2 regions of the Pseudomonas bambusae genome follow, and region 1 is predicted to be linked to the other one. Evidence: predicted binding sites of a transcription regulator. Region 1 holds the regulator's gene; the other holds the start of a gene.
The links. The regulator sigma-54, encoded in region 1, starts transcription at its own class of promoters, with help from an activator protein. The targets are predictions, from matches to a motif close to ANTGGCATNNANNTTGCTNT.
Positions count from the first base shown of each region.

Region 2: the regulator sigma-54 is predicted to act here: its motif matches at 1,794-1,813, upstream of AAEO81_RS11390 (circularly permuted type 2 ATP-grasp protein).

Region 1 covers NZ_CP151650.1:1,321,450-1,327,563, reverse strand. Annotated here, with positions in the region: gene lptA (lipopolysaccharide transport periplasmic protein LptA) at 1-337, shown strand, start outside; gene lptB (LPS export ABC transporter ATP-binding protein) at 337-1,062, shown strand; gene AAEO81_RS05990 (RNA polymerase factor sigma-54) at 1,253-2,752, shown strand; gene raiA (ribosome-associated translation inhibitor RaiA) at 2,830-3,138, shown strand; gene ptsN (PTS IIA-like nitrogen regulatory protein PtsN) at 3,151-3,615, shown strand; gene rapZ (RNase adapter RapZ) at 3,618-4,475, shown strand; gene AAEO81_RS05970 (HPr family phosphocarrier protein) at 4,490-4,762, shown strand; gene AAEO81_RS05965 (sensor domain-containing diguanylate cyclase) at 5,055-6,114, shown strand, end outside.
Region 2 covers NZ_CP151650.1:2,445,256-2,451,369, forward strand. Annotated here, with positions in the region: gene AAEO81_RS11375 (LTA synthase family protein) at 1-342, shown strand, start outside; gene AAEO81_RS11380 (hypothetical protein) at 493-729, shown strand; gene AAEO81_RS11385 (ribonuclease E inhibitor RraB) at 978-1,316, shown strand; gene AAEO81_RS11390 (circularly permuted type 2 ATP-grasp protein) at 1,847-3,256, shown strand; gene AAEO81_RS11395 (alpha-E domain-containing protein) at 3,269-4,228, shown strand; gene AAEO81_RS11400 (transglutaminase family protein) at 4,225-5,052, shown strand; gene AAEO81_RS11405 (cytochrome c) at 5,376-6,114, opposite strand, start outside.

The DNA of each region.
Region 1 (6,114 bases):
GACTCGCACCCCTGCTGGTGATATCGATGTCGTGACCTCTGTCGGCAACCTTGCGTATTTCGAGCAACTGCAGACCGCCGGCGACCCGAAACCCGTGCAGGGCTGGGGCGTGACGATCCAGTACCATGCGCCGCAAAACCGCATCGTATTGATCGACAAGGCCAAGGTAGTCGACAAGGACAACAACGTGACTCAGGGCGAGAAGATCGTCTATGACACGGTGAGAAAACTTGCCAGCGCTGGCCGCGCCACCGGCAGTAAGGTGACCGAAGCGCGTCCTCGCGTCGACATGGTGATCCAGCCGAAAAAGAAAACCGACCAGCAGAAGGCCCCTTAATGGCAACGCTGAAAGCCCAACACTTGGCCAAGGCTTACAAAAGCCGCCAAGTCGTACGTGACGTCAGCCTGTCCATCGACAGCGGCCAGATCGTCGGTCTCCTGGGCCCTAACGGCGCAGGCAAGACAACGTGCTTCTACATGATCGTCGGCCTGGTTCAGGCCGATCAGGGCCGCGTGCTGATCGACGACCAGGACGTGAGCCACCAGCCGATGCATGGCCGTGCTCGCGCCGGTATCGGCTATCTGCCGCAGGAAGCGTCGATCTTCCGCAAGCTGTCGGTGTCGGACAACATCATGGCGATCCTCGAGACCCGCAAGGAGCTCGATCGCGCAGGACGCCGCAAAGAGCTGGAAAGCTTGCTGCAGGAATTCCATATCACACACATCCGCGACAACCTCGGGATGAGCCTGTCCGGTGGCGAACGCCGCCGAGTGGAAATCGCACGCGCACTGGCGACGTCGCCGAAATTCATTCTGCTGGACGAACCCTTCGCGGGCGTCGACCCCATCTCCGTGGGCGATATCAAGCAGATCATCTACCATCTCAAGGCGAAGGGTATCGGCGTTCTGATCACCGACCACAACGTCCGTGAGACACTCGACATCTGCGAAACGGCTTACATCGTCAACGATGGGCAACTGATTGCAGAAGGCGATTCCGAAACCATCCTGGCCAACCAGTTGGTCAAGGAAGTGTATCTCGGTCACGAGTTCCGCCTGTAAACCACGCAATGGCAAGGGGTTGGTCGGCGAACGCAGCATGCGCCTCATCGCCAACCTCGCATAAATTGTCATTACACCCTAGGCAAACACTCCGGGTTCAGGCATATAATTTGCTTAAGTTGGCGCCTCGGCGCCCCTAGTAGTGGATGGCGCCCATGTGCGCCGGCGAATAAGGTGTTAAGCCCCTGCCATGAAACCTTCGCTAGTCTTGAGAATGGGCCAGCAGCTGACGATGACACCGCAGCTGCAACAGGCCATCCGCTTACTCCAACTGTCGACGCTGGATCTCCAACAGGAAATTCAGGAGGCACTGGAGTCCAATCCGATGCTGGAGCGCCAGGAAGAAGGCGACGATTTCGATAATGCCGACCCCATGGCCGACAATATCGAGCAAAAGCCCAACCCTGACGTACAGGAACCGACCTACCAGGAATCCGCGCCCACCGTCGACAATCTCGAAGACGGCGAATGGAGCGAAAGCGAGCGTATTCCCAACGAACTGCCCGTCGATACGGCCTGGGAGGATGTCTACCAGACGAGCGCCAGCAGCCTGCCCAGCAATGACGATGACGAGTGGGATTTCACCACGCGCACGTCGGCGGGCGAGAGCTTGCAAAGCCATCTGCTTTGGCAACTGAACCTGGCACCGATGTCGGATACCGATCGTTTGATCGCCGTCACGCTGATTGACTGCATCAACAATCAGGGTTACCTCGACGAATCCCTGGAAGAGCTGCTGGACGCCTTCGACCCGGAACTCGACATCGAGCTGGACGAAATCGAAGCCGTGCTGCACCGCATCCAGCAATTCGAGCCGGCTGGCGTCGGCGCCCGCACGCTTAGCGAGTGCTTGTTGCTGCAACTGCGCCAGCTTCCGGCCAAGACCAAATGGCTCGCCGAAGCCCAGCGACTGGTCAGCGACTACATCGACCTGCTTGGCAGCCGTGACTACGCGCAGCTGATGCGGCGCATGAAGATCAAGGAAGATGATCTGCGCCAGGTCATCGAACTGGTCCAGAGCCTCAACCCACGCCCTGGCTCGCAGATCGAATCCACCGAAGCCGAATACGTAGTGCCAGATGTCATCGTGCGCAAGCACAATGAGCGCTGGCTGGTCGAACTCAATCAGGAAGCCGTTCCCCGCCTTCGGGTGAATCCGCAATACGCCGGTTTCGTGCGCCGCGCCGACACAAGCGCCGACAACACCTTCATGCGCAACCAGTTGCAAGAAGCCCGCTGGTTCATCAAAAGCCTGCAAAGCCGTAACGAAACCCTGATGAAAGTGGCGACCCAAATCGTCGAGCATCAGCGGGGCTTTCTGGAGTATGGCGATGAGGCGATGAAGCCGTTGGTGCTGCACGACATCGCCGAGGCGGTGGGCATGCACGAATCGACGATTTCACGCGTCACCACGCAGAAATTCATGCATACACCCCGTGGTATTTACGAACTGAAGTATTTCTTTTCCAGCCACGTCAGCACCTCCGAAGGCGGCGAATGCTCGTCCACTGCCATTCGCGCAATCATCAAAAAACTGGTTGCTGCGGAAAATCAGAAAAAGCCGTTGAGTGACAGCAAGATCGCTGGTTTACTGGAGGCACAAGGCATTCAAGTGGCCCGTCGCACAGTCGCCAAGTACCGCGAGTCCTTAGGAATCGCGCCGTCCAGCGAACGCAAGCGACTGATGTAGAGGTCACAAGCCACAGCGTTCCAGTGGCAGGCAACCAAGCCTGCCTCTTAATGCACTGGCAACGAAGGAGAAGCTGTATGCAAGTCAACATCAGTGGACACCAACTGGAAGTGACCAAGCCCCTGCGCGAATACATCGAGCTGAAGCTGAAAAAGCTCGAAGGGCATTTTGACAAGATTACGAACGTGCAGGTGACGATGGCCGTCGAGAAGCTCAAACAGAAGATCGAGGCCACCCTGCATATCCACGGTGGAGAGGTCGTTGCCAATGCCGAACATGATGACATGTACGCGGCGATCGACCTGCTCACTGACAAGCTCGACAGACAATTGCTCAAGCATAAGGAAAAGCAGCAAAGCATCCTCAAAGGTGCGGCAGCTCGCTGACACTCCCCATCCATGATCCGACTTGAAAATATCCTGACCCCTGGCCGTTCCCTCGTGAACGTGCCAGGCGGCAGTAAAAAAGCCGTTCTCGAAGAGATTGCCAAACTGATCGGGCAACAAGTGCCCGAATTCGACTGGCAAACCGTCTACGAAAGCCTTATCGCCCGTGAAAAACTCGGCTCCACCGGGTTTGGTAACGGCATCGCGATCCCCCATTGCCGCCTGAAAGGCTGCACGGCGCCTGTGAGCGCGGTGCTGCACCTGGAACGCCCGGTGGACTTCGACGCCATCGACGGCGCGCCTGTGGATCTGCTGTTCGTGCTGCTCGTCCCGGAAGCGGCCACCGACGCCCACCTCGAACTGCTGCGTCAGATCGCCAGCATGCTTGACCGCGCTGACGTGCGCGCCAGCCTGCGTGGTGCCAAGAGCAGCGAAGAGCTTTACAACGTCGTGCTCAACGTCCAGAACGGTCACTGATCATGCGCATGATCATCGTCAGCGGTCGCTCCGGCTCCGGCAAGAGCACGGCCCTCGATGTTCTCGAAGACAGCGGTTTCTACTGCGTCGATAACCTGCCGGCAGGCCTGCTCCCCGAGCTTGCCGAGCGCGCACTGATCAATACCGAACTCGCTGAGCCGTTGTTAGCGGTCTCTATCGACGCCCGGAACGTGCCCAGCCACCTGACCCGTTTTCCGCGAATGCTCGAAGAGGTCCGCGCTCGCCACATTCAGTGCGACGTGCTGTTCCTCGACGCTGAAGAGTCCACACTGCTCAAGCGCTTCTCTGAAACGCGCCGCCGCCATCCGCTGAGCAATGCCACGCGCTCGCTGGCCGAAGCGATTCGAGATGAAAAAACCTTACTGGGGCCGATCATCGACCTGGCCGATCTGACCATCGATACGACCCACCTGAACCTTTATCAGCTGCGCGACACGTTGAAGCTGCGTCTGCTGAACAAACCCGAACCCGGCACCGCTTTCCTCATTGAATCCTTTGGCTTCAAACGCGGCATGCCCGTGGACGCGGATCTGGTGTTCGACGTGCGCTGCCTGCCCAACCCCTACTGGAAACCCGAACTGCGTGAGCAATCGGGACTCGACCAGCCGGTGGCGGACTATCTGGCCGCGCAACCCGATGTCGAAGAGATGTTCCAGGACATCTCGTCATACCTGACCAAGTGGCTGCCGCGCTTCGCTGCCAGCAACCGCGCCTACGTTACCATTGCCATTGGCTGCACCGGCGGACACCACCGCTCCGTCTACCTGACCGAACGCTTGGGTCAGGTCCTGCAACAATCGCTCAAGAATGTTCAGGTTCGCCACCGCGACCTAAGCTAAGGACCCCCAACGCGATGCCCGCTCACCAAATCACCATCATCAACAAGCTGGGCCTGCATGCCCGCGCTGCCGCCAAATTCGTCGGCGTTGCCGGCAAGTACCCCTGCCAGATCCGCGTGGGCCGCACTCCGGACAGCATGGTCGATGGTAAAAGCATCATGGCCGTCATGATGCTGGCTGCAGGGAAAGGCACCGAAATACACCTGCTGACAGAAGGCGACGACGAACACGCCGCACTGGAAGGTTTGATCGAACTGATCAACAACAAGTTTGATGAAGGGGAATGAAGGTTGGCCGACCTTCGCCAGATCCGTTATTCCTGAAACACAGCCCGACGGTAAGCCGGGCTTCTCAGGATCGAGCATTACCCCTTCGTTTCGCGCCTGAACACTGCTGGCAATCACTTCCGGACTTTTCAATCCTCGCCGGACTTGATCAATCCCCCCGAAGCATCTTTAATCCAACGCTTTGAAGCACCACGTACCGACCCATTCACCTTCAAGCATGGACCGGCTTGGACAGACTGCTAACGCCTGCGTCAACGGGCATCAATAGCTGAATTGCTGACAGAGCTGATCGATGACATTCACCCCCGCCTCGGTGCACAGAGCCTGGTCTCGCCCGGAAAAAATGCTGATGTCCGGCAGTGTACTGGCGGTGGTGGCGATTTTGATGATCGTGGCCTCGTTGTTGATTCGCGAGCACGGAAGCGCCACCGAGAGCGCCGTGCAGTCGGCCAATAACGTGGTGCAGCTGATCGACGCGGACGTGCAGCGTAATGCCGAGCTGTACGACACGTCGCTGCAAGGCATGATTGCAACCTGGCAAGACCCTGAAGTCATTGCGCTAGCGCCTCAACTTCGTCAGCTGGTCATCTTTGATCGCTCGACCGCAGCGCCGTATAAAGGCGATCTGGTGATTCTGGACGAAACCGGTGACATCGTGGCGGACTCGCTGTCCGTCATCCCCCGAGAAGACAATTTTTCTGACCGCCCCGTTTTTCAACAGCACCGCGAGAGCGCTTCGACGACCATGCGCGTGGGCGGCCCGTTCAAGGCACGCTGGGGCTTCAAGGACTGGTGCATCAGTTTCAGCCGCCGCCTCCCCTCGCCCGATGGCCGATTCATCGGCATCGCCAGTGCATCGATGCGGTTGACGTACTTCAACCAACTGTTTCGTGGGCTGGACATCGGCAAAGGAAGCACCGTCAATTTGATCAGCGCAGACGGCATATTGCTGGCCCGACAAGCCGAGCAACCCGACAAATACGCAATTGGCCGGGACTTCAGCGGGCTTCCCAACTTTCAGCGAATCCTCAAGACAAACAGCGGAAGCTTCACGGCCGTATCAGACCTGGACGGAACAACTCGGCTGTACACGTTCTCACGCGTGGGCGACTTGCCGCTGATCGTCATCGTGGCCCAATCGAAAGACGTGGTGTACGCCGTCTGGAAACGCAACGCGGCGCTGGTGGCGGGCGCGACGAGCCTTTTGTGCCTGGGCATCCTGTGGCTGTCGTACCTGTTGGGTAAACAGTTGAAGCTGCGACACCTCGCAGAACGGGAGTTGGCTGAGCTGGCCTCGACGGACGGCCTGACAGGGCTGGCAAACCGGCGGCGACTGGATCAGGTATTTCGAC
Region 2 (6,114 bases), 1.1 Mb from region 1:
ATCGTGCCGACCATCATGGGCCGCCTGGGCGGCGACACCGTGCACCAGTGCTGGGGCCGTGACCTGCTGAACCTGCCAGCGGGCGACCTGGGTTTCGGCGTGATCAAACCCTCGGGCAGCGAGCAGACTGTGGCAATCGTCACTGGCAACCGCATCCTGATCGAGCCGAAGGAAATGGAACCGAAGATCTACAACTACGAACTGGGCACCAAACCCCACGCTGAACTGGTTCCGAACGCGCCTGACATCGCCGAACTGCGCAAGAAGCTCGACAGCTTCCTGCAGACCGCGACCAAGAGCCTGTTGGACAACACGGCCGGTGTGAAAGACGCCAAGCCGTAAGCCGCGTCCTGCATGAAAAAAGAGGCCTGTCTGGCCTCTTTTTTTTGCGCGTAAGTCCCGTTGCGCCAAGGCAAAAAACGTTGAACGAATGCTAAAAACGCGCAGTCCGATTTCGGTAGGCCGACGTGCGGCCTGACTGAGGAGACATTGATGAAAGTCTGGACTATTTCGTTTCAGGATAAAGATGGGGTGCAGCAGAGCCACAATCTTGAACTGGAGCACCGTCCCAGTGAGGAGGAAGCTGCGCAGCACCTGCGCCCGATTCTGTTCCCGGTCGTCAATGAGCTTGATCTGAACGATCTGGATGGTCGATCAAGGGCGCCCACGGCTGAAATCCTGAAGGAGCAGAATGCGGTGCAGATCATCTCCATCGTGGAGGCGTCCTGAAAAAACCTGTGCAATCTCCAACGGTTGCCAATTGGCAACGCGCCAGAAATGGGCGTAGTCTGCGATTGAGGCCGGTGAAGCATCTACCCGCGCCAGTTCGCGTACGGATGCCTGATTTGTAACAGCGGCACCGGCCTTGTCAGCGACATGCTTGAATCCCGGGTGACGGATGATCCGTCGCTTGATGCCCTTCAAGGGCATTTCGGGATGGTTGAAACTCTATCTATCGTTGCATAGGAGGACGTTTCATGAGCACGACCTATCAAGAAGACATCAGCAGTCACGTACTGCGCCGCATGAAAGAAGGCGGTTTCGACTTCGCCCGTATCCATCCTATCGAGTTCTACGCAGTCTTCCCGGACGAGGAGCGGGCACGTCAGGCAGCGGAAAAATTTCGCGGTGAATCCCTCAACACCCAAGTCAACGCCCGTGAGGACGGGGCGTGGCACCTGCAATTGAGCAAATTGATGTACGCCACCTACGACGGCATCGGCGACTTCGAGCAGGATTTCCAGACCGCCATTTTAGGGCTGGATGGCGAGGTCGAGGGGTGGGGTGTGAAGCAGGAGATCAAGCGGCTTCATTAGAGCGGTGCCTGGCCTCAAGCTTTGTGGTCACCCATTGTGGGAGCGAATTCATTCGCGAAAAAAGGGTTCGGGCAATGGAGATGTGTTGGCTGTACCTACCAATCGCGAATGAATTCGCTCCTACAGGTTCAAGTTCGCCAAAGTATCAAGCACGACATTGATTCGCAGAACATCAAAAACAGGGCAAAAAAAAGCCGCTCGGATAGGAGCGGCATAAAGGGAATATCGGTACGCAATCCTGTCACGCCAACACTCGCCGATGCAGTCTGCAGCGAGGTTATCTGCGTGAATGGCGCGATTATTCACGAACAAAGTCAGGCCGGGAAATCAACTCTGACTATGCTTCCAATAGGTTTTTCTGCAGCAGGACGCTTCTCTTTGAAGCGTAGGGGAATGGGTTAGAGCGCTTCTTGCACAGGAATGGTGCGAAGGCTTTCGCTGTTTTATTCAACTCATTGATTTCAAAGCGTTTATGCCGATGGCACGGGCCTTGCGAAGGCCTTAGTGTCCATGGTGACAAGGAGTACGGCATGATCCGCACCTTTTATGATGAGATGTACGATGCCGACGGTTCTGTCCGTCCGCATTATCGGGAATTCGCCCGCTGGCTGGGTGAAGCGCCACCTGAGTTGCTCGCTCAGCGTCGGCGTGAGGCCGATCTTTTGTTTCATCGCGCCGGGATTACCTTCACGTTGTACGGTGACGAGCAGGGGACCGAACGTCTGATCCCCTTCGATACGATTCCTCGCAGCATCCCCGCCAGTGAATGGCGCGTGGTCGAGCGCGGCTGCATCCAGCGCGTCAAGGCGCTGAACATGTTCCTCGCTGACCTTTATCACGACCAACGTATTATCAAGGCCGGGATCATCCCTGCCGAACAGGTGCTGGCCAACGAGCAGTACCAGTTGGCAATGCAAGGCCTGAACCTGCATCGCGACCTCTATTCGCACATCTCCGGGGTTGACCTGGTGCGCGATGGCGACGGCACCTATTACGTCCTCGAAGACAATCTGCGCACCCCAAGCGGCGTGAGCTACATGCTCGAAGACCGCAAAATGATGATGCGCCTGTTCCCCGAATTGTTCGCCGCGCAACGCATCGCGCCGGTCGATCACTACCCGAACCTGTTGCTCGATACGCTGAAAAGCTCCAGCCCGCTGGATAACCCGAGCGTGGTCGTGCTGACGCCGGGCCGGTTCAACAGCGCGTTCTTCGAACACGCGTTCCTGGCGCGGGAAATGGGCGTGGAACTGGTGGAAGGCGCCGACTTGTTCGTGCGCGACGACCGCGTGTTCATGCGCACCACGGACGGCCCGAAGGCAGTGGACGTGATCTACCGTCGCCTCGACGACGCGTTCCTCGATCCGCTGGCGTTCAACCCGGATTCGATGCTCGGCGTGCCGGGCCTGCTGTCGGCCTATCGCTCGGGCAATGTGGTGCTGGCCAACGCCATTGGCACCGGGGTCGCCGACGACAAATCGGTGTACCCGTTCGTGACCGACATGATCCGCTTCTACCTCGACGAAGAGCCGATCCTGAAGAACGTGCCGACCTGGCAATGCCGCAAACCGGAAGAGCTGTCCCACGTGCTCGCCAACCTGGGCGATCTGGTGGTCAAGGAAACCCAGGGCTCCGGTGGCTACGGGATGCTGGTCGGGCCGGCGGCGACGGCGGCGGAAATCGAGTCGTTTCGTGCCCGTCTGAAAGCCAAGCCTCACGCGTACATCGCTCAACCTACCTTGTCCCTGTCGACCTGTCCGACCTTCGTCGAGAACGGCATCGCCCCGCGACACATCGACCTGCGCCCCTTCGTGTTGTCTGGCCGCGAAACCCGCGTGGTTCCCGGTGGACTGACCCGCGTTGCGTTGCGCGAAGGGTCTTTGGTGGTCAACTCGTCGCAGGGTGGCGGAACCAAGGACACCTGGGTGGTCGAGGATTAAGGATGCCTGCCAATGCTAAGTAGAACTGCCTCGGATTTATATTGGATGTCGCGGTACCTGGAGCGGGCGGAAAACCTCGCACGGATGCTGGACGTCAGTTACTCGCTGTCGCTGATGCCTCAGGACGGACGCGGGGATGGCCTCAATGAACTCGCCATGCCGCTGCTGATCACCGGAACCCTGGACGATTACCGCGAGCGCCACGGCGATCTTCATGCCGAGCGCCTGCTGCATTTCTTCGCGCTGGATGCCGAGAATCCCGCCAGTATTTTCAGCTGTCTGGCGGCGGCGCGGGCCAGTGCCCATGCGGTACGTGGGCGTATTACCGCGGACATGTGGGAAAACATCAACTCGACATACCTGGAAATTCGCGGCATCGCCGAACAGGGCCTGAGCCGATATGGCATGAGTCGGTTCTGCGAGTGGGTCAAAGAGCGTTCGCACCTGTTTCGTGGGGCGACCTACGGCACCATTATGCGTAACGACGCGTTCCGTTTCATTCGGCTGGGCACCTTCATCGAACGCGCCGACAACACCCTGCGCATGCTCGATGCCCGCTATGAAATGCTTGAACTGCGCGGGCCGTCTGCCAACGCGGCAGCGGACAGCTCAGCAGCGGGTTACTACCAGTGGAGTGCCTTGCTTCGGGCACTGTCGTCGTTCGAAGCCTACACCGAGGTCTACCGCGACGCGCCGGGTGCGCGTCAAGTCGCCGAATTGCTGCTGTTGCGCGCCGACATCCCGCGTTCACTGCGCGCCTGTCTTGAAGAACTGGACCTGATTCTCGCCAGCCTGCCGGGGGCCAATGGCCGTCCCGCGCAACGCCTGGCCGCCGAACTCGACGCTCGTCTGCGCTATACCGGCATCGACGAAATCCTCGGCGAAGGCCTGCACGAATGGTTGAACGAATTCATTCCGCTGCTGGCCCAACTGGGTAACGTTATTCACACTTCCTATCTGGAGGCAGCATGAGACTGTCCATTAGTCACGAGACCACCTATCACTACGACGATCAGGTCCGCGCCAGCATCCAGTATTTGCGTCTGACCCCCCACGACAGCGAGCGCCAGCAGGTGCTCAGTTGGCAACTGGCACTGCCGCGCCCGGTGCGTGCGCAGGTCGATCCGTTCGGCAACATTCTGCACGTGTTGACCTTGGACGAACCCCATGAGGCCATCGTCATCGGCGCGCGTGGGCAGGTTGAAATCGACGAGAAGCGTGAAGCCGAACATGAAAGCCAGTCGTCGCTGCCGTTCCTGCGCTTCACCCGTCTGACCGAAGCGGACGAAGCCATGCGTGAGTTCGCGGCTCGGGAATCGAAGGCACGCACGGATCGGACCGGGCTGATCGATCTGATGCAGGCGCTGAACCAGCACATCGTTTACACACCGGGCTCAACGGCCGTCGATACCAGTGCTGCTCAAGCCTTTGCCAACGGGGCAGGGGTCTGTCAGGACCATACTCACGCGTTTCTCGCCTGCGCCCGGAGTCTTGGCGTGCCTTCGCGTTACGTGTCGGGATATTTGTACAGCGACAGCAGTGAGCATCTGTCGAGTCATGCGTGGGCAGAGGCGTGGATCGATGGTGCGTGGTACAGCTTCGATGTGACCAACCAACTGGCCATTCCTGAGCGTCATTTAAAACTGGCGGTGGGTCTGGACTACCTCGACGCCTGCCCAGTGCGTGGCATGCGTCGCGGCGGCGGGTGTGAACAGATGCACGCGAAGGTGGTGGTCTCGGACTCAGCGCCCATCGCGACGCCAGTGGTGAAGATGCAGGTGCAGCGGCAGTCGTGAGGATAGTTTCAGTTTCGATTCGTTGCTGACACGCCAAAACACTGCCTGGCACGAAACCTGTGGGAGCGAACCCATTCTGGGCGGCATTCCGACGAAAAATCGTCCGGTCGATAGAGATGTATCGGCTGGACCGGCCAATCGCGAATGAATTCGCTCCTACAGGTCAATCTGCGTCTGCCGGAACACCTCTATGTGCCGCAGAAACTCTGTAGGAGCGAATTCATTCGCGAACAGGGGTTCGGGCAATGGAGATGTGTTGGCTGTACCTGCCCATCGCAATTGAATTAGCTCCCCCAGTAGTTTTGCGTCAGGCCCGTCATGCTTTACTGGCGGACCTTTCGCCCCGCCATGTGTTTCAGATACGCCACGACCTGATCCAGCTCCTGATCCGACAACACCTCCTGCGTGATCGCCGGCATCTTCGCCTGTGGCCATTGGCGCAGGTTCTGCGGATTGCGGATGTACAGCTTCAGATAATCCCCGGCGAAATACTCGGTCGGGTTGTGCGGGATGTTCAAGTCCGGGCCCAACTGCGAATCTCCCGCGCCATTCAGCCGGTGGCAGGCGAAGCAGTTCTTTTGAAACAGCGCGAACCCTTTGTTGACCGGATCGTCTGGGCCGAGCTTCGCGTCAGGTAACAGCGCCGGGAAACGCTCGGCGACCGACGCCAGCAATTTGATCTGGCCGACCGAATACGGCCACTGCTCAGGGCTGATCTTGCTCGCCGCCGGGTTGGTCCACACCAGATAAAACGGCCCGGCGCTCGGCTTGTCCAGACTCAATCCAGGCCACGGGTGCGCGGGGTCTTCAACGGCGAGCCAGGCCTGTGAGCCGGTCTTTTGCAGCAGTGGCCCTGCGGGCATTTCCGCTGCAAAACCATCGGTGGCGACGGCTTGCAGATGGGCATCGCCTGTCACGGCTTCAAGAAGAGCCGCCACGGGCACGGCGCGATAGTGCATCTCGCGCTTGTAGGACACGTCGGCGGGGATGTCGATGTCTCGGGCTTGAGGGTGTTTCAGGAGCTGCTCGGTGGTCCAGGTCTTCGCGCCATGGCCCAGATCG